2 linked regions of the Algoriphagus machipongonensis genome follow. The protein of the gene in region 1 interacts with the protein of each later gene in a pairwise test. Links are inferred from orthologs where the notes say so. Each region holds a gene or a part of one and is shown on either strand. Other genes may lie near its edges.

What was found.
Region 2: the proteins of ALPR1_RS14485 (region 1) and ALPR1_RS03955 interact in binary tests that used the Escherichia coli proteins (3 or more experiments, as listed by UniProt). The link is inferred for Algoriphagus machipongonensis from one-to-one orthologs.

Annotation. Positions count from the first base shown.
Region 1 is NZ_CM001023.1:3,443,690-3,450,764, reverse strand. What follows is about bases 3,640-6,583. They hold ALPR1_RS14485 (ABC-F family ATP-binding cassette domain-containing protein), read left to right. Parts: upstream 3,640-4,122; coding sequence 4,123-6,045; downstream 6,046-6,583. Other genes in these bases: ALPR1_RS14480 (type IX secretion system plug protein), read left to right, coding at 6,087-6,583; ALPR1_RS14490 (PQQ-dependent sugar dehydrogenase), read right to left, coding at 3,640-4,000. Outside these bases: ALPR1_RS14510 (pyruvate dehydrogenase complex dihydrolipoamide acetyltransferase), read left to right, coding at 1-12; ATP-dependent protease subunit HslV, read left to right, coding at 159-698; ALPR1_RS14500 (TetR family transcriptional regulator C-terminal domain-containing protein), read left to right, coding at 808-1,473; ALPR1_RS14495 (ABC1 kinase family protein), read left to right, coding at 1,477-2,796; more of ALPR1_RS14490, read right to left, coding at 2,828-3,639; more of ALPR1_RS14480, read left to right, coding at 6,584-7,075. UniProt on the Escherichia coli protein: Genetic data indicate it may be involved in ribosome assembly or function.
Region 2 is NZ_CM001023.1:914,271-921,731, forward strand. The notes cover bases 2,865-6,194. They hold ALPR1_RS03955 (2-oxoglutarate dehydrogenase E1 component), read left to right. Parts: upstream 2,865-3,201; coding sequence 3,202-5,994; downstream 5,995-6,194. Other genes in these bases: ALPR1_RS03950 (DUF4249 domain-containing protein), read left to right, coding at 2,865-3,026; odhB (2-oxoglutarate dehydrogenase complex dihydrolipoyllysine-residue succinyltransferase), read left to right, coding at 6,067-6,194. Also shown: ALPR1_RS03945 (TonB-dependent receptor), read left to right, coding at 1-1,968; more of ALPR1_RS03950, read left to right, coding at 1,974-2,864; more of odhB, read left to right, coding at 6,195-7,461. UniProt on the Escherichia coli protein: E1 component of the 2-oxoglutarate dehydrogenase (OGDH) complex which catalyzes the decarboxylation of 2-oxoglutarate, the first step in the conversion of 2-oxoglutarate to succinyl-CoA and CO(2).

The sequences.
Region 1 (7,075 bases):
CTGCTAGTCTGATCTATCAAATATTAAACTGCCAAAAAGTCCTGATTTCAGGACTTTTTGCTTTTTGTACGGTTATTGGTAATAAAGCAGAAATTGGTTTTAATCGAGTCAATAAAGGATACTGAGATTTTTACTAGAAGTTTTAGAAAATAGAAAATATGGAAAGAATTAAATCTACCACGGTTGTCGCAATTCGTCATAATGGAGAAGTAGTCATTGGAGCAGATGGACAAGCAACTTTAGGTAATACAGTAGCAAAAAGTACAGTTAAGAAACTTAGAGTTTTACAGGGTGGAAAAATTGTGACTGGCTTTGCTGGTTCCACGGCTGATGCTTTTACACTTCTAGAGAAGTTTGAAGAAAAACTGGGTGCCTTTGGGAATAATATGAAAAGAGCAGCTGTTGAATTGGCCAAGGAGTGGAGAACCGACAGGATGCTTAGCAAACTGGAGGCAATGATGATTGTAGCTGACCAAGATGATATTTTGATTATCTCTGGGACTGGAGATGTGATAGAGCCTGATATGGAAATTGCAACCATTGGTTCTGGGAGTATGTATGCACAATCTGCTGCTCGTGCCATGAAACAATTTGCTCCTCAAATGTCCGCAGAAGAAATGGTAAGAGAGAGTTTGAACATCGCTGCTGATGTCTGTATTTATACAAATCACAACTTGGTGATTGAAAAGGTGGTGTAAAATAAAGAGCATAAAATAGGGCCGGAGATTTATCTCCGGTTTTTTTATGCCTAAATAATAAACCAATAGCCACTTTTAGCAGTTAAGCATATAGATAAAAGTATACCATATGACAACTGCCGCAACAAAAAAAAGTACTAAGAAAGACTATAAAAAAATCATTCTTGACGCATTTAAGTCTCATGTTTTAGAACATGGCACAGCTCCAAAATCGATCTTTAAATTTGCGAGAGACATTAAGTTGAAAGAAGAGGAGTTTTACGTTTGGTATTCCTCTTTTGATGCGATTAAATCAGCTGTTTGGATAGAAATTTTTGAAGAGACGATCAAGCAAATTTCTTCGGAGGAAGTTTATAATGAATACAGTGCAAGAGAAAAATTTCTTGGTTTTCTCTTTACTTGGATTGAAGAACTGAAGAAAAATAGATCTTATTTGCTAAGTGTCTATTCCAGTACAAGTCAAAAAATCACCGCACTACCTAAAGAGACCAGTGAGTTTAAGGCAAGGTTCAAAGAATTCGCGAATGACATCATTCTGGAAGGGGAGGAAACGGAAGAGATAGCAAAGAGGCCATATATCAGCGAAAAGTACGATGAAGCCATGTGGATACAACTTTGGTTTGTTTTTAAATACTGGCTTGATGACAGGTCTCCAAGATTTGAAAAAACAGATGCAGCGATAGAAAAGTCAGTCAATTTAGCTTTTGACTTGATGGGAAAAAGTGCATTGGATTCCTTTTTGGACTTCGCAAAATTTATGTACCAGTCTAAATAAGCCATGAGAGATAACCTAACCGAGCAGACTTCGATTCCTGTATCTAAAGTGCAGCGAGCTGCAAAATTTATTTCCACTGGTGCAAAAGTTGGTGGAAATTATGTGAAGCATTATGCCAAAAAGGTCGTTCAGCATGATCTCAACAAAGATGAACTACATAAAAGCAATGCCACAGACATCTATAAGTCTTTAAGTGAGTTGAAAGGCTCTGCATTAAAGGTGGCTCAAATGATGTCAATGGATAAAAACTTATTGCCTAGAGCCTATCAGGACAAGTTTGCCATGGCTCAATATTCTGCGCCACCGCTTTCTTATCCGTTAGTGGTGAAGACTTTTCAAAAGTACTTTGGAAAATCACCAGAGCAGATGTACGACTCTTTCACCAGGTCTGCGGTTAATGCTGCATCCATAGGGCAGGTTCATAAAGCCTCAAAAAATGGTCAGGATCTGGCGGTTAAAATTCAATATCCAGGAATTGCAGATTCAGTAAGTTCGGATTTGAAGTTAGTTCGACCATTTGCCCTTCGGCTGTTGAATATGAATGAGCGAGAGCTGGACCATTATATGGCGGAGGTTGAGGAAAAACTGCTAGAAGAAACGGATTACATACTCGAAGTGGAGAGGTCGAAAGAAATTTCAGCAGCTTGCTCAGAGATTCCCAATTTGAAGTTCCCGAATTATTACGAAGAGCAAAGTGCAGAGAGAATTATTACCATGGATTGGATGGATGGAAAACATCTAAAAGAATGGTTAGAAACCAATCCCTCTCAAAAGTCCAGAAATCAAATAGGACAGGCGCTTTGGGATTTTTATCATCATCAGGTGCATAACCTTGGTCAGGTGCATGCAGACCCGCATCCAGGTAATTTTATTGTTCAGGATAAGGATCAACTTGGGGTGATTGATTTTGGGTGTGTAAAAGTAATTCCCGAGGATTTTTACCAAGGTTATTTCTCCTTGATCAAGAGAGATTTATTGATCAATGCAGAGGAGCTGGATCAAATATTCTTCGACTTGGAGTTTATATCGGATAAAGACACCCCTGAGGAGCAAAAGTATTTCAAATCTGTTTTTAAAGAGATGATATCCTTACTTGGGAAACCTTTCCATTCCGAAAGTTTTGATTTTTCAGATGATAGCTTTTTTGAACAGATCTTCTTGCTAGGCGACCGGGTTTCTAATGATGCCATGTTTAAGAAGTCTAGGCAGGCGAGAGGCTCACGTCACGGTCTTTATATCAACAGGACTTATTTTGGGCTATACAACCTCTTAAATCAACTGCAGGCGGAAATAATCACCACAAAACCAGATTGGTTAAAATAAAAAGAGGGAAGTGAAAACTTCCCTCAAATTTTTACATTCCGGTATAAGTAACCCGGTAAATAACTCCTGCCATATCATCTGAAACAAGCAAACTGCCATCAGGTAGAGCTTGAACATCTACAGGTCGACCCCAAACATCTTGCGAGGCATCATCAAGCCAGCCTTCGATAAAGGTTTCTTCGCTCACTACATTAGAGTTTGCATCTAACTTTTCTACGGCTACAATGTACCCTGCTTTTTTGCTTCTATTCCAAGATCCATGTTTCGCAACAAAGATTTGGTTTTGGTAGGCATTTGGAAACATACTTCCTTCATAAAACCTCATACCCAGCGGTGCATTGTGAGGTCCCATTAAGGCAGCAGGCGCTACATAATCACTTTTCGGTCCTCCTGCTTCTCCAAATTCTGGATCTTTTACATCTCCGGCATGCCAAAAAGGATAGCCAAAGTGCTGTCCTGAAGCAGTTACTTTATTCAATTCACAATTTGGAATATCATCACCCAACATATCTCTACCATTGTCAGTAAACCATAGGTTTCCTGTCTTTGGATTCCAGTCGAATCCTACGGTATTTCTCACGCCATGCGCATACACTTCTGGGCTTGGACTAGAAGCATCGACGTCAATTCTAGTGATAGAAGCGAAAATATCCTCTTCAGGATCACAGATATTACATGGGGCTCCTACAGGTACATAAAGCATCCCATCAGGTCCAAAAGAAATAAATTTCCAACCATGATGTGATTCTGTTGGGTACCCATCATAAATCACTTCAAAAGTAGGATTACTCAAATTGTTTTTGATGTCTTTATACTTTAAAATTCTGTTCACCTCAGCAACATAAAGATCACCATCTCTATAGGCAACGCCATTTGGCATATTCATTTCCTCACCCAGTATGTATTTGGAATCTGCTTTGCCATCTCCATCTTCATCTACGATTGCGTAGACTTTGTTTTCCTGCCGTGAACCGACGAAGACAATTCCTTCCTCGCTCAAAGCTAATGATCTGGCATTGGGAACATCTGCAGCATAGACCTCAATCTTAAAGTTGGGAGGTAGAGACAGTTTGTCCAACTGAACCTCAGCTTTCGCTTGAGAAATGTCAATTTTTTTGGAATCGTCGTTAATTTTTATCGCTTGAAGAGAAGCTTCTCCTCCTTGCTGGCCATTTGCATTCAGAGATACTGCTGCAAAAAGCATAGAAAATGTAAATGTTGATAAGCTTTTCATAATTATTGTTGTCTTACAGTAAGTAAACTAATCAAAATCAGAATGTTCTTTTTTCAAAGGTATATGAACGGGTTAATCTTTATTTTTGGGGCATGTTATCGATCAGCAACCTTTCCTATTACATCGGCGGACGTCCGCTTTACGAAAATGCCAACCTCCATATCAAGCCTAAAGATAAAATAGGTTTGGTTGGTCAGAATGGTACAGGTAAATCTACACTTTTGAAAATTATTTCTGGAGATTTTCAACCCTCATCGGGAGAAGTTCAGAAAGCAAAAGATTGTACCATTGGATTTTTAAATCAAGACTTGCTGTCTTACCAATCTGATGATAGTATTCTCGATGTGGCTTTGGCAGCTTTTAAAGAAACCCTTGATCTGCAAGAAGAAATAAACCAAGTCCTTATCCAAATGGAAACGGATCATTCTGAGGAAATTATGGATCGACTTGCCAAACTTCAGGATCAGTTTGAAGCAAATGAAGGGTATACAATTAAGGCAAAAGCTGAGGAGGTTTTAGAAGGAATTGGTTTTAAAACCTCTGATCTGCAAAAGCCGCTAAGAACTTTTTCCGGAGGCTGGAGGATGCGAGTGATGCTCGCAAAACTCTTATTGGAAAAGCCTTCTCTACTAATGCTGGATGAGCCTACCAACCACTTGGATTTACCTTCCATCCAATGGGTAGAAAACTATCTTAAAACCTACGAAGGAGCGGTAGTGGTAGTTTCACACGATCAAACATTTTTAGATAATTGCATCAGCAGTACTGTGGAGGTAGCAAATCAGACTCTCACTCTTTATTCTGGTAACTATTCCTTTTATAAGGAAGAGAAGAAAGAACGTATGGAGATTCAGCAAAATGCCTACGAGAATCAGCAGCAAATGATTAAACAAACGGAAAAGTTTATTGAGCGATTCCGTGCCAAAGCTACCAAATCAAATCAGGTTCAGTCCAGAATTAAAGCATTGGATCGCATGGAGAAAGTGCACGAGGTAGTGGATGATCAAGTTTCTGTCAATTTTAAGTTTAAATTCTCAAAGCAATCAGGTAGAGATGTGGTGGTTTTAGACCATGTGTCAAAAGCTTATGGGGAAAATGTCATCTTGAAAAACACGACAGCAAGAATTGAGCGTGGTGATAAGATCGCACTGATTGGAGCAAATGGTAAGGGAAAGTCTACTTTATTGAGAATCATTGATGGCTCAGAAAAGATCAATGGCGAAAGGGAGGAAGGATACAATGTTATTAAATCCTTTTTTGCTCAGCATCAATTAGAAGCTTTAACCTTAGAAAATGAGGTTCTTCAGGAGATGAGTCAGGAAGGAAGTGCCAAAACAGAAACTGAACTCAGAAATGTCTTAGGATGCTTCTTATTCACAAATGATGATGTGTTTAAGAAGATAAAAGTATTATCAGGAGGAGAAAAGTCTAGAGTAGCCCTTGCGAAAACCTTGATTTCTGAAGCCAATTTTCTGCTTTTGGATGAACCTACAAACCATTTGGACTTCCAGTCGGTCAATATTTTGATTCAAGCATTACAGCAGTATGAAGGGACTTTTGTAACGGTATCACACGATAGACATTTCATCAAGGGAGTGGCCAATAAAATCTGGTTTATAGAAGATCATGAAATAAAGGAGTATCCAGGTACCTATGAAGAGTATGCTTTTTGGAAATCTCAACAAGTTGAGAAAAAGGAGCCTACAGCTGAAAAAGCTCCGAAAAAATCGAAGCCTGCCCCTCAAAAAAGTCAAGTTGAGCTAAATCAAGCTAAAAAAGAGCTTAAGAAATTAGAGGAAAGTCTTTCTAAAGTTGAAGCTAGTATAGAGAAGCTAGAGCAAAGTAAGAGTCAGCTTGAAACCAAAATGGCGGATCCGTCCCTATATTCTGATGATGAAGAAGCAAAAAAAGCCCAGCTCAAACATCAAGAACTTCATAAACAATTGAATGAAATGAATGATAAATGGGAGGCTTTGGTCGATCAAATTTCTATGATTCAGGAGACAATCGCCTAGGGATGCTTATTTTGCTTTTCAATTTGACTATTTTGACGAGCATGAAAAGATTAACAGGACTTCTAACTTTGATAAGTTTATTGCTTGGTACCAATGTTTTTGGCCAAGTAATAGAAGATAAGGTTTATAAAGATCATATTCAGTCTGTCAGGCTGTTTCCTATGGGGGAAACCACCGGAAGTCAGCTGGATGCTCCCGTTGTGTCCATCAATGGAGGAAGGCCTTTGGTATTGTTTTTTGATGATCTAGCATATGATCCTGAGTTGTATACGGCCAAGTTGATCCATTGCGATGCTGATTGGCAGCAATCGGCATTGAAAAACAATGACTTTTTAATTGCCTATAATGAATTTAATGTTCAGGATTATGATTATTCGGTCAACACAAGAATCCCCTATATCCATTATGAGTTTAAGGTTCCAAGAGTCACCAAGTCAGGGAATTATGTAGTCAAGGTTTATAGAAGGAGGGATGAAAGTGAAGTTATTTTAACCAAGCGATTCATGGTTTACGAGGATCTTTTGACTGTTGGAGCCGCTGTAGTACCTCCAACTCAAACGGCAGGAAGGAGAGGTTTGCAGCAGGTGAATACTATCGTTAATTACTCCAAGGTAGATGTTACAAGCCCTGAGACCCAGATTAAAATAGTGGTTCGTCAAAATCAGCGGTGGGATAATGCTAAGTTTTTATCCAAGCCTACTTTCATGAATCAGAGCACCAAAGTGCTCCGATATGAAGATTTTGATGGGGATAATACATTTGATGCCGGAAATGAATTCCGATTTATTGATCTGAGATTTATGAGAGCACGTGGTCAAAATATTGCTTCGATGCGAGTAGAAGAAGATGCTGTTTTTGGAGAAACTTTACCTATGAATCCTAGGCCAACCGAGGCTTATTCTCAGTATTTAGACCTTAATGGACAATATATAGTAGATAATAATGATAGGCCAGGAGGGGACCCAGAAGTGGAAAGTCAATATGTTTATATGACGTTTCAGGCAGATATTCCACAAAGCAATGATCCTCT
Region 2 (7,461 bases), 2.5 Mb from region 1 along the record:
AACACCATGCGAGAATTGCCTCCATTTTTAGGAGAGGTAGATATTATTCGATCCATGGCTACCCTTCCTGGAGTAAGTCAAGTGGGTGAAGCGTCAGCAGGGCTGAATGTTCGTGGAGGAGGAGCTGATCAAAACTTGATCCAATTTGCGGGAGCTCCTATATATAACCCTACTCACCTCTTTGGTTTATTTACATCATTTAACCCTGAGGCAGTAAACGGAGTGACTCTATATAAATCAGTGATTCCTCCAAAGTTTGGTGGGCGAGGTTCATCTATTTTGGATATTCAACCAAAAGCCGGGTCTATTGCCAAGTGGGGAGGAGAAGCAATGGTCAGTAATTTCTCTGGAAAAGTAGGATTCAATGGGCCATTGGTGAAAGATAAGGTTTCTATCCGTGGAGGGTTTAGAGGCTCTTACATTAATTGGTTTTTAGGGGCTTTGAAAAATCCTGATTTAAAGAATTCCCAAGCCAATTTCTATGATGGAAACTTAGTGATTTCTGCACCAGTTTCTGAGAAAAATGAATTTACCTATAGCTATTATACTTCTTATGATGACTTTGCTTTTGCTTCGGATACCACAGTTTCATGGAAAAACAACAGTCATTCTTTACAATGGAAAAGTATTGTAAACGATAAGATGGGCTTTGAAGTACTGGGCTATTATACCCAATACGATTATAGCATTTTCAACCGCTCTGGGATCAATGATTTTGACCTCAACTCAGGTATAAAGGACATCGGAGCAAAAGCTTTTTTCTATTATCAATTTAATGAAACAAACAAGCTGACCTTTGGTGGTGATTTCAAAACAATCGCTTTACAGCCTGGGGAACTTATCCCATCCCAAGGGCAGGAATCAGGGATTTTGCCTCAAAAAGTTCAAGATGAATCAGGTAGAGAATCAGGAGTACACTTCCAACATGAATTTGAAATAGGAGAACGCTTTGGGATGTCTTACGGGCTCAGGTATGATATGTATGGTTATTATGGGCCCAGAGTTGTGCGAGAATATGAAGAAAATCAACCCATTTCTGATGGTACGGCAATCAGTGAAACTACCTATGGTGATGGTGAAGAAATACAGACATACAATGGTTTAGGTCCAAGAGGTTCCTTGCGATATTCCTTTTCTAAATCAAGTTCTGTGAAAATTGGCTACAATAAAATGTACCAATTTATTCATCTAATTTCCAATACAGCCACCATTGCTCCAACGGATGTTTGGAAGTTGAGTGATCAATACTTGAAACCTCAAATCGTGGATCAGATTTCTTTGGGATTCTACAATAATTTCAAAGGCAATATTTTTGAAACCTCTGTTGAGGTTTATTACAAAGACATTCAGAATGTCATTGAATACAAAGATGGGGCAAACTTGATTTTGCAAAATCACTTGGAGACCGAGTTGGTTCCTGCAAATGGTAGAGCTTATGGAATAGAATTGTATGTGAAGAAAAACTTAGGGAGGTTGACTGGTTGGGTGTCCTACACCTATTCCAGAAGTCTAAGGCAAGTGATCACTCCATTTGAAGAAGAGATTATCAATGATGGGGAATGGTATGCATCCAACTATGATAAACCCCATGACTTTACCTTCATAGGAAATTACAAGGTAAGTACCAATACTTCTGTATCTGCAACTTTTGGGTATAGCACAGGAAGGCCAGTGACTTTTCCAGAAGCCAAATTTGACTACGGTGGTAATAGTTTAGCTTATTTTAATAGAAGAAATGAAGAGCGTTTGCCTGATTTTCATCGCCTTGATTTATCTGTAAATTTTAAGATTCCTGGAGATGGTAAATTTTGGGATGGCGACTGGACTTTTTCTATCCTGAATGTGTATGCTCGTAAGAATCCTTTCTCTCTATTCTTTGTGGATGAACTAGGTGCTCCGCCACAAGCCATGAGATTAGCAGTTTTAGGCGTTCCTTTACCTAGTTTGAGTTATTCTATTAAATTCTAATGCAGATGTTGATTAGAAAATCGCCTTGGTTTTTCCTTATGTTGATTATGTTTTCCTGTATAGATCCATATGCTGTGGAAGTCGAAGAGGGAGTCCAACTCCTTACGATAGATGGGATGGTTACTAGTGGGAAAGGTCCTCATGTTATTCGCTTGACAAGAAGTGATACATATGGAAGCGTATTTGAAGGCTTGGTAAGGCCTGTTTCCAATGCTACCGTTATTGTCCGAGATAATGAAGGGGTAGTGACTTTCTTTGCTGAAGATAAAGATGATCGTGGTATGTATTACTCGCCAGATGAGTTTTCGGCGATTGTTGGAAGGTCTTATACATTACAGATTCAGTTAACAGATGGAAAAGTATATACCTCTCTTCCAGAAAAAATAGAATCAGAAATAGCGATTCAGGATATATATTTTCGATCTGAAACTAGTCCTGTGGAAGGAGAAATAAATTTGGCTTCTGGTGTTGGGATATATGTGGATGTAGAGGATCCTGCTGGCCAAAATAATTTCTATTATTGGAGAAATGGTCCTTCGGTTTATGAATTACATACACGACCTGATCTTTATGTGGACCGAGAAACAAGAGCTCCGGCGCCAAAGGATTGTTGTAATCTCTGCTATGTGCAAGAAGAAGTAGGGAATTATTCTGTTTTTCTGTCAAACGATGATGTTTTTGATGGGTTGAGTACTCGAATGAAAGCAGGCTTTATTCCTGATGATGGATTAAGGTTTGTCACAACTTTTAGAGTTGATCTCAAACAATTGAGTATTACTGCTGAGGCCTATCGATTTCTTCGATTAGTGAAGCAGCAAGTTGGGATTTCAGGATCCGTATTTGATCCTCCGCCTGCGAATATCAGAGGCAACATGATTAGCTTGGACAATCCTAATGAAGTGGTTCTAGGTTACTTTATGGCTGCTGGAGAAGTTGAGGAGAGAATTTATATCAATGGGGCAGATCTTGATTTTCGTCAACAGGATGGTTTGATCCCAGATGATTGCCGTGTGGTAGATGACACTACATTAGATCCTCCTGCTGATTGGCTCCCATAGAAACATTTTCTGTGTAAAAGAGTTAAAGAATTAACATTTGTTCTTTAAAAAGAATTGATAGCGATACTTACTAAGTATCGTTTTCTTTTCTGCAACAAATATTCGGTAAAGCAAATAAGCGGTTTTTTTAAATCAATATAACCACATAGTTTTGTGGAGATCTGAATAACCCATCATGGATAAATTTTCATTTATAGCAAACGCTCATATTTCATACATAGATGAGCTTTACGCTTCTTATAAAAGCGACTCAAATTCAATAGACCCAAGCTGGAAAGAGTTTTTCGACGGATTCGACTTTGCCTTGACAAATTACGATGTTGAGGCAGGAGAGACTCCAGTTTCTAGCAACGGCCAACCTACTCCTAAGAATGGGGCATTGGCAACTCCTGGGACCATTATGGACATGGAGCAATTGCCTAAGGAAATTAAAGTTCGTGCTTTGATTCATGCGCATCGCTCCAGAGCACATTTGAGATCTAAAACCAACCCAGTAAGAGAAAGAAGAGATCGGAAGGCACTCATTGACCCAAAAGATTTTGGTTTGGGCCAAGAGGACATGAATACTGAATTTCAGGCTGGAAAAGAAATCGGGATAGGAACTGCTAAGCTTTCGGTGATTATCGATGCTTTAAAGAAAATCTACGAAGGAAATATAGGTTTTGAATATTTGTATATCAGGGATCCTGAAATGCTGGATTGGTTCAAAACGAAAGTTGAAAAAGAAGCATTAGCTTTTGATCCATCCACAGAAGAGAAAAAACGAATTCTTTTCAAATTGAATCAGGCGGTTGTTTTTGAAAACTTCCTACATACAAAATATCTTGGTCAGAAGCGTTTCTCTTTAGAGGGCGGTGAAAGCACCATTCCATTTCTTGATGCTGTAATCAATACCTCAGCTACATTAGGTGTAGAGGAAGTGATGATAGGCATGGCACACAGAGGAAGACTTAATGTGTTGGCAAATATCATGGGTAAAACCTATGAGCAGATTTTTTCGGAATTTGAGGGTACTGCCAAGCCTGACTTGACTATGGGTGACGGAGATGTGAAATACCATATGGGGTATTCCAGTAATATCGTTACGCCAAACTCTAATAATGTCCATCTAAAATTAGCTCCAAATCCATCGCACCTAGAAGCTGTTAACCCAGTGGTGGAAGGATTTATTAGAGCAAAAATTGACTCCGAATATAAAGGAGATAAGAAAAAAGCACTTCCAATACTCATCCACGGGGATGCAGCTGTAGCTGGTCAAGGGATCGTTTATGAGGTAACTCAGATGGCAGATCTTAAAGGCTACAATACTGGAGGAACCATTCACTTTGTTATTAATAATCAGGTTGGGTTTACCACTGATTTTGATGATGCTCGTTCGTCGATATACTGTACGGATGTTGCTAAAATTATCGATGCACCCGTCATTCACGTCAATGGGGACAGTGCGGAAGCGGTTGTATTTGCTGCTAAGCTAGCTGCAGAATTTAGACAGAAATTCAGCAGAGATATTTTTGTAGACATGGTTTGTTATAGACGCCATGGACATAATGAGTCGGATGAGCCGAAATTCACCCAGCCGGAGCTATATAACTTGATCTCTAAGCACCCAAATCCAAGAGAGATTTATGTAAAGCGATTGACAGAAAAAGGAGACTTAGATGCTAAAATCGCCAAGCAGATGGATGCAGAGTTTCGTCAATTACTTCAGGATCGCTTGAATATGGTGAAGGAAAAACCATTGCCTTATCAAGCAACCAAGTTTGAAGAAGAATGGGGAACATTAAGAAGATCAACCCCTGAAGACTTTAATCAGTCACCAAAGACAGGAATAAGTGAAGAGGATATCAAAAAGGTTGCTGATGCTTTAACAGCTATCCCAAAAGGATTTAAGCCAATCAAGCAGATTGAAGCTCAGATGAAGCAGCGAAAAGATATGTTCTTTAATACGAAAGAATTGAACTGGGCCGCTGCAGAATTGTTAGCCTATGGATCTCTATTGATTGAAGGGAAACAAGTGAGAATCACAGGCCAGGATTGTCAGAGAGGGACATTCTCCCACAGACATGCAGTTCTTCACGATGCTACTACTAATGAACCTTACAACTCACTTTTAGAGATGAAGGAAAGAATAGGGATGTTTCAAATCTATAACTCCCTGCTTTCTGAATATGCTGTATTAGGATTTGAATATGGTTATGCGATGGCCAACCCGAATGCCTTAACTATTTGGGAAGCTCAGTTTGGAGACTTTGCCAACGGCGCACAAACGATGATTGATCAGTTTATTTCTTCTGGTGAGTCCAAGTGGCAGCGTATGAACGGTCTGGTCATGTTACTTCCTCATGGTTATGAGGGACAGGGTCCAGAGCACTCCAATGCAAGACCGGAACGTTTCCTTCAATTATCAGCAGAGTACAATATCGTGGTAGCTAATATCACAGAGCCATCAAATTTCTTCCATTTACTAAGAAGACAATTGGCTTGGGATTTCAGAAAACCATGTATTGTCATGTCTCCTAAATCTCTATTGAGACATCCAAAAGTGATTTCTCCAATTTCAGAATTTACTTCAGGTTCGTTTAGAGAAATTCTACCAGATACTACTGTAGATGCCAAGAAGGTGAAAAGAGTGGTACTTTGTTCTGGTAAAATTTACTATGATCTAGAAGAAGCCAGAGAAAAGGAAAAAATAGATAACGTAGCAATAGTTAGAATTGAGCAGATTCACCCACTTCCCAAGAAGCAGATGATTGAACTGTTGGCAAATTATAAAGGTGCTGAAGTAATCTGGGTACAAGAGGAACCAGAAAACATGGGCTATTGGAATTACATTCTAAGATTACTTTATAAAGAATTGCCAATGGATGTCATTGCTAGAAAATCTTCTGCATCACCAGCTACGGGATATAATAAAGTTCACGTAGAAGAACAAAAGGCGATTGTAGCGAAAGCCTTAAAAATCAACTAATCCAATCCAAAATAATCATATCATTTTGTTCCAACTCTCACTGTAACCAGTAAGGGTTAAAAAGAAAAACTCATGAGCAAAGAAATTAAAGTGCCAGCAGTAGGCGAATCCATTACCGAGGTTACCGTAGGGCAATGGTTTAAAAATGATGGAGATCAAGTTCAAATGGATGAAGTCCTTTGTGAACTGGAATCTGATAAAGCAACTTTTGAATTGCCTGCAGAGGCTACAGGAATTTTGAGAATTAAAGCCCAAGAAGGAGATACATTAGAAATTGGAGCTGTCATTTGCAGCATAGATGAAGATGGAATTCCTTCCGAAAGTAAAGAAGAATCAAAAGAAAAGACTGCTGACTCACCAGCCCCTTCATCTGGCCCTTCAAAAACCGGAGAAGTAAAAGAAATGGTTGTTCCTACTGTAGGAGAATCTATTACAGAGGTGACTTTGGCGAATTGGCTCAAAGAGGAAGGTGAATATGTGGCATTGGATGAAATTATTGCTGAAGTGGACTCTGATAAAGCAACATTTGAGTTGCCAGCTGAAGCATCTGGTATCTTGAGACATGTTGCCGCTGAAGGTGATACCTTAGAAATAGGTGGCCTGATCTGTAAGATTGAGGTGACTGATGGTGAACCTGAAGCTGCTGCTGAACCAGAGACAGAAACGGGTTCTGGTAAAGAGTCTGCACCTGCATCAGGAAATACAAATTATGCTACAGGGCACGCTTCTCCAGCAGCATCAAAAATATTATCAGAAAAAGGGATCTCTCCAGAATCTGTTAGCGGTTCCGGTAAAGACGGACGCATCACCAAAGAGGATGCACAAAATGCGAAGAAGCCGGCTCCAGCTCCAGCAGCTTCCTCCTCCAAACCTGCATCGCCTGCAGAGGCAGCTCCAGCTTTAGGATCCAGAAATGAGCGTAGAGAGAAAATGTCTTCCTTGAGAAAGACGGTTGCTAAGCGATTAGTTTCTGTGAAAAATGAAACGGCAATGCTTACCACCTTTAATGAGGTGAACATGAAGCCAATCATGGATCTGAGAAGTAAATACAAGGAGAAGTTCAAGGAGAAGCATGGCGTAGGCCTTGGCTTTATGTCTTTCTTCACGAAAGCTGTTTGCGTAGCTCTTCAGGAGTGGCCAGCAGTAAATGCTAAGATTGATGGCAATGAAATGGTATTCAATGACTATTGTGATATTTCCATTGCAGTTTCTGCGCCAAAAGGATTGGTTGTTCCAGTAATCAGAAATGCTGAAACGCTTAGCTTCGACGAAATAGAGAAAGAAGTAGTGAGATTGGCTACCAAAGCGAGAGACAATAAACTTTCTATTGATGAAATGACAGGTGGTACTTTCACTTTGACCAACGGAGGAATCTTCGGGTCCATGATGTCTACTCCGATCATCAATGCACCTCAGTCTGCCATCCTAGGTATGCACAATATTGTACAGCGCCCAATGGCTGTTGAT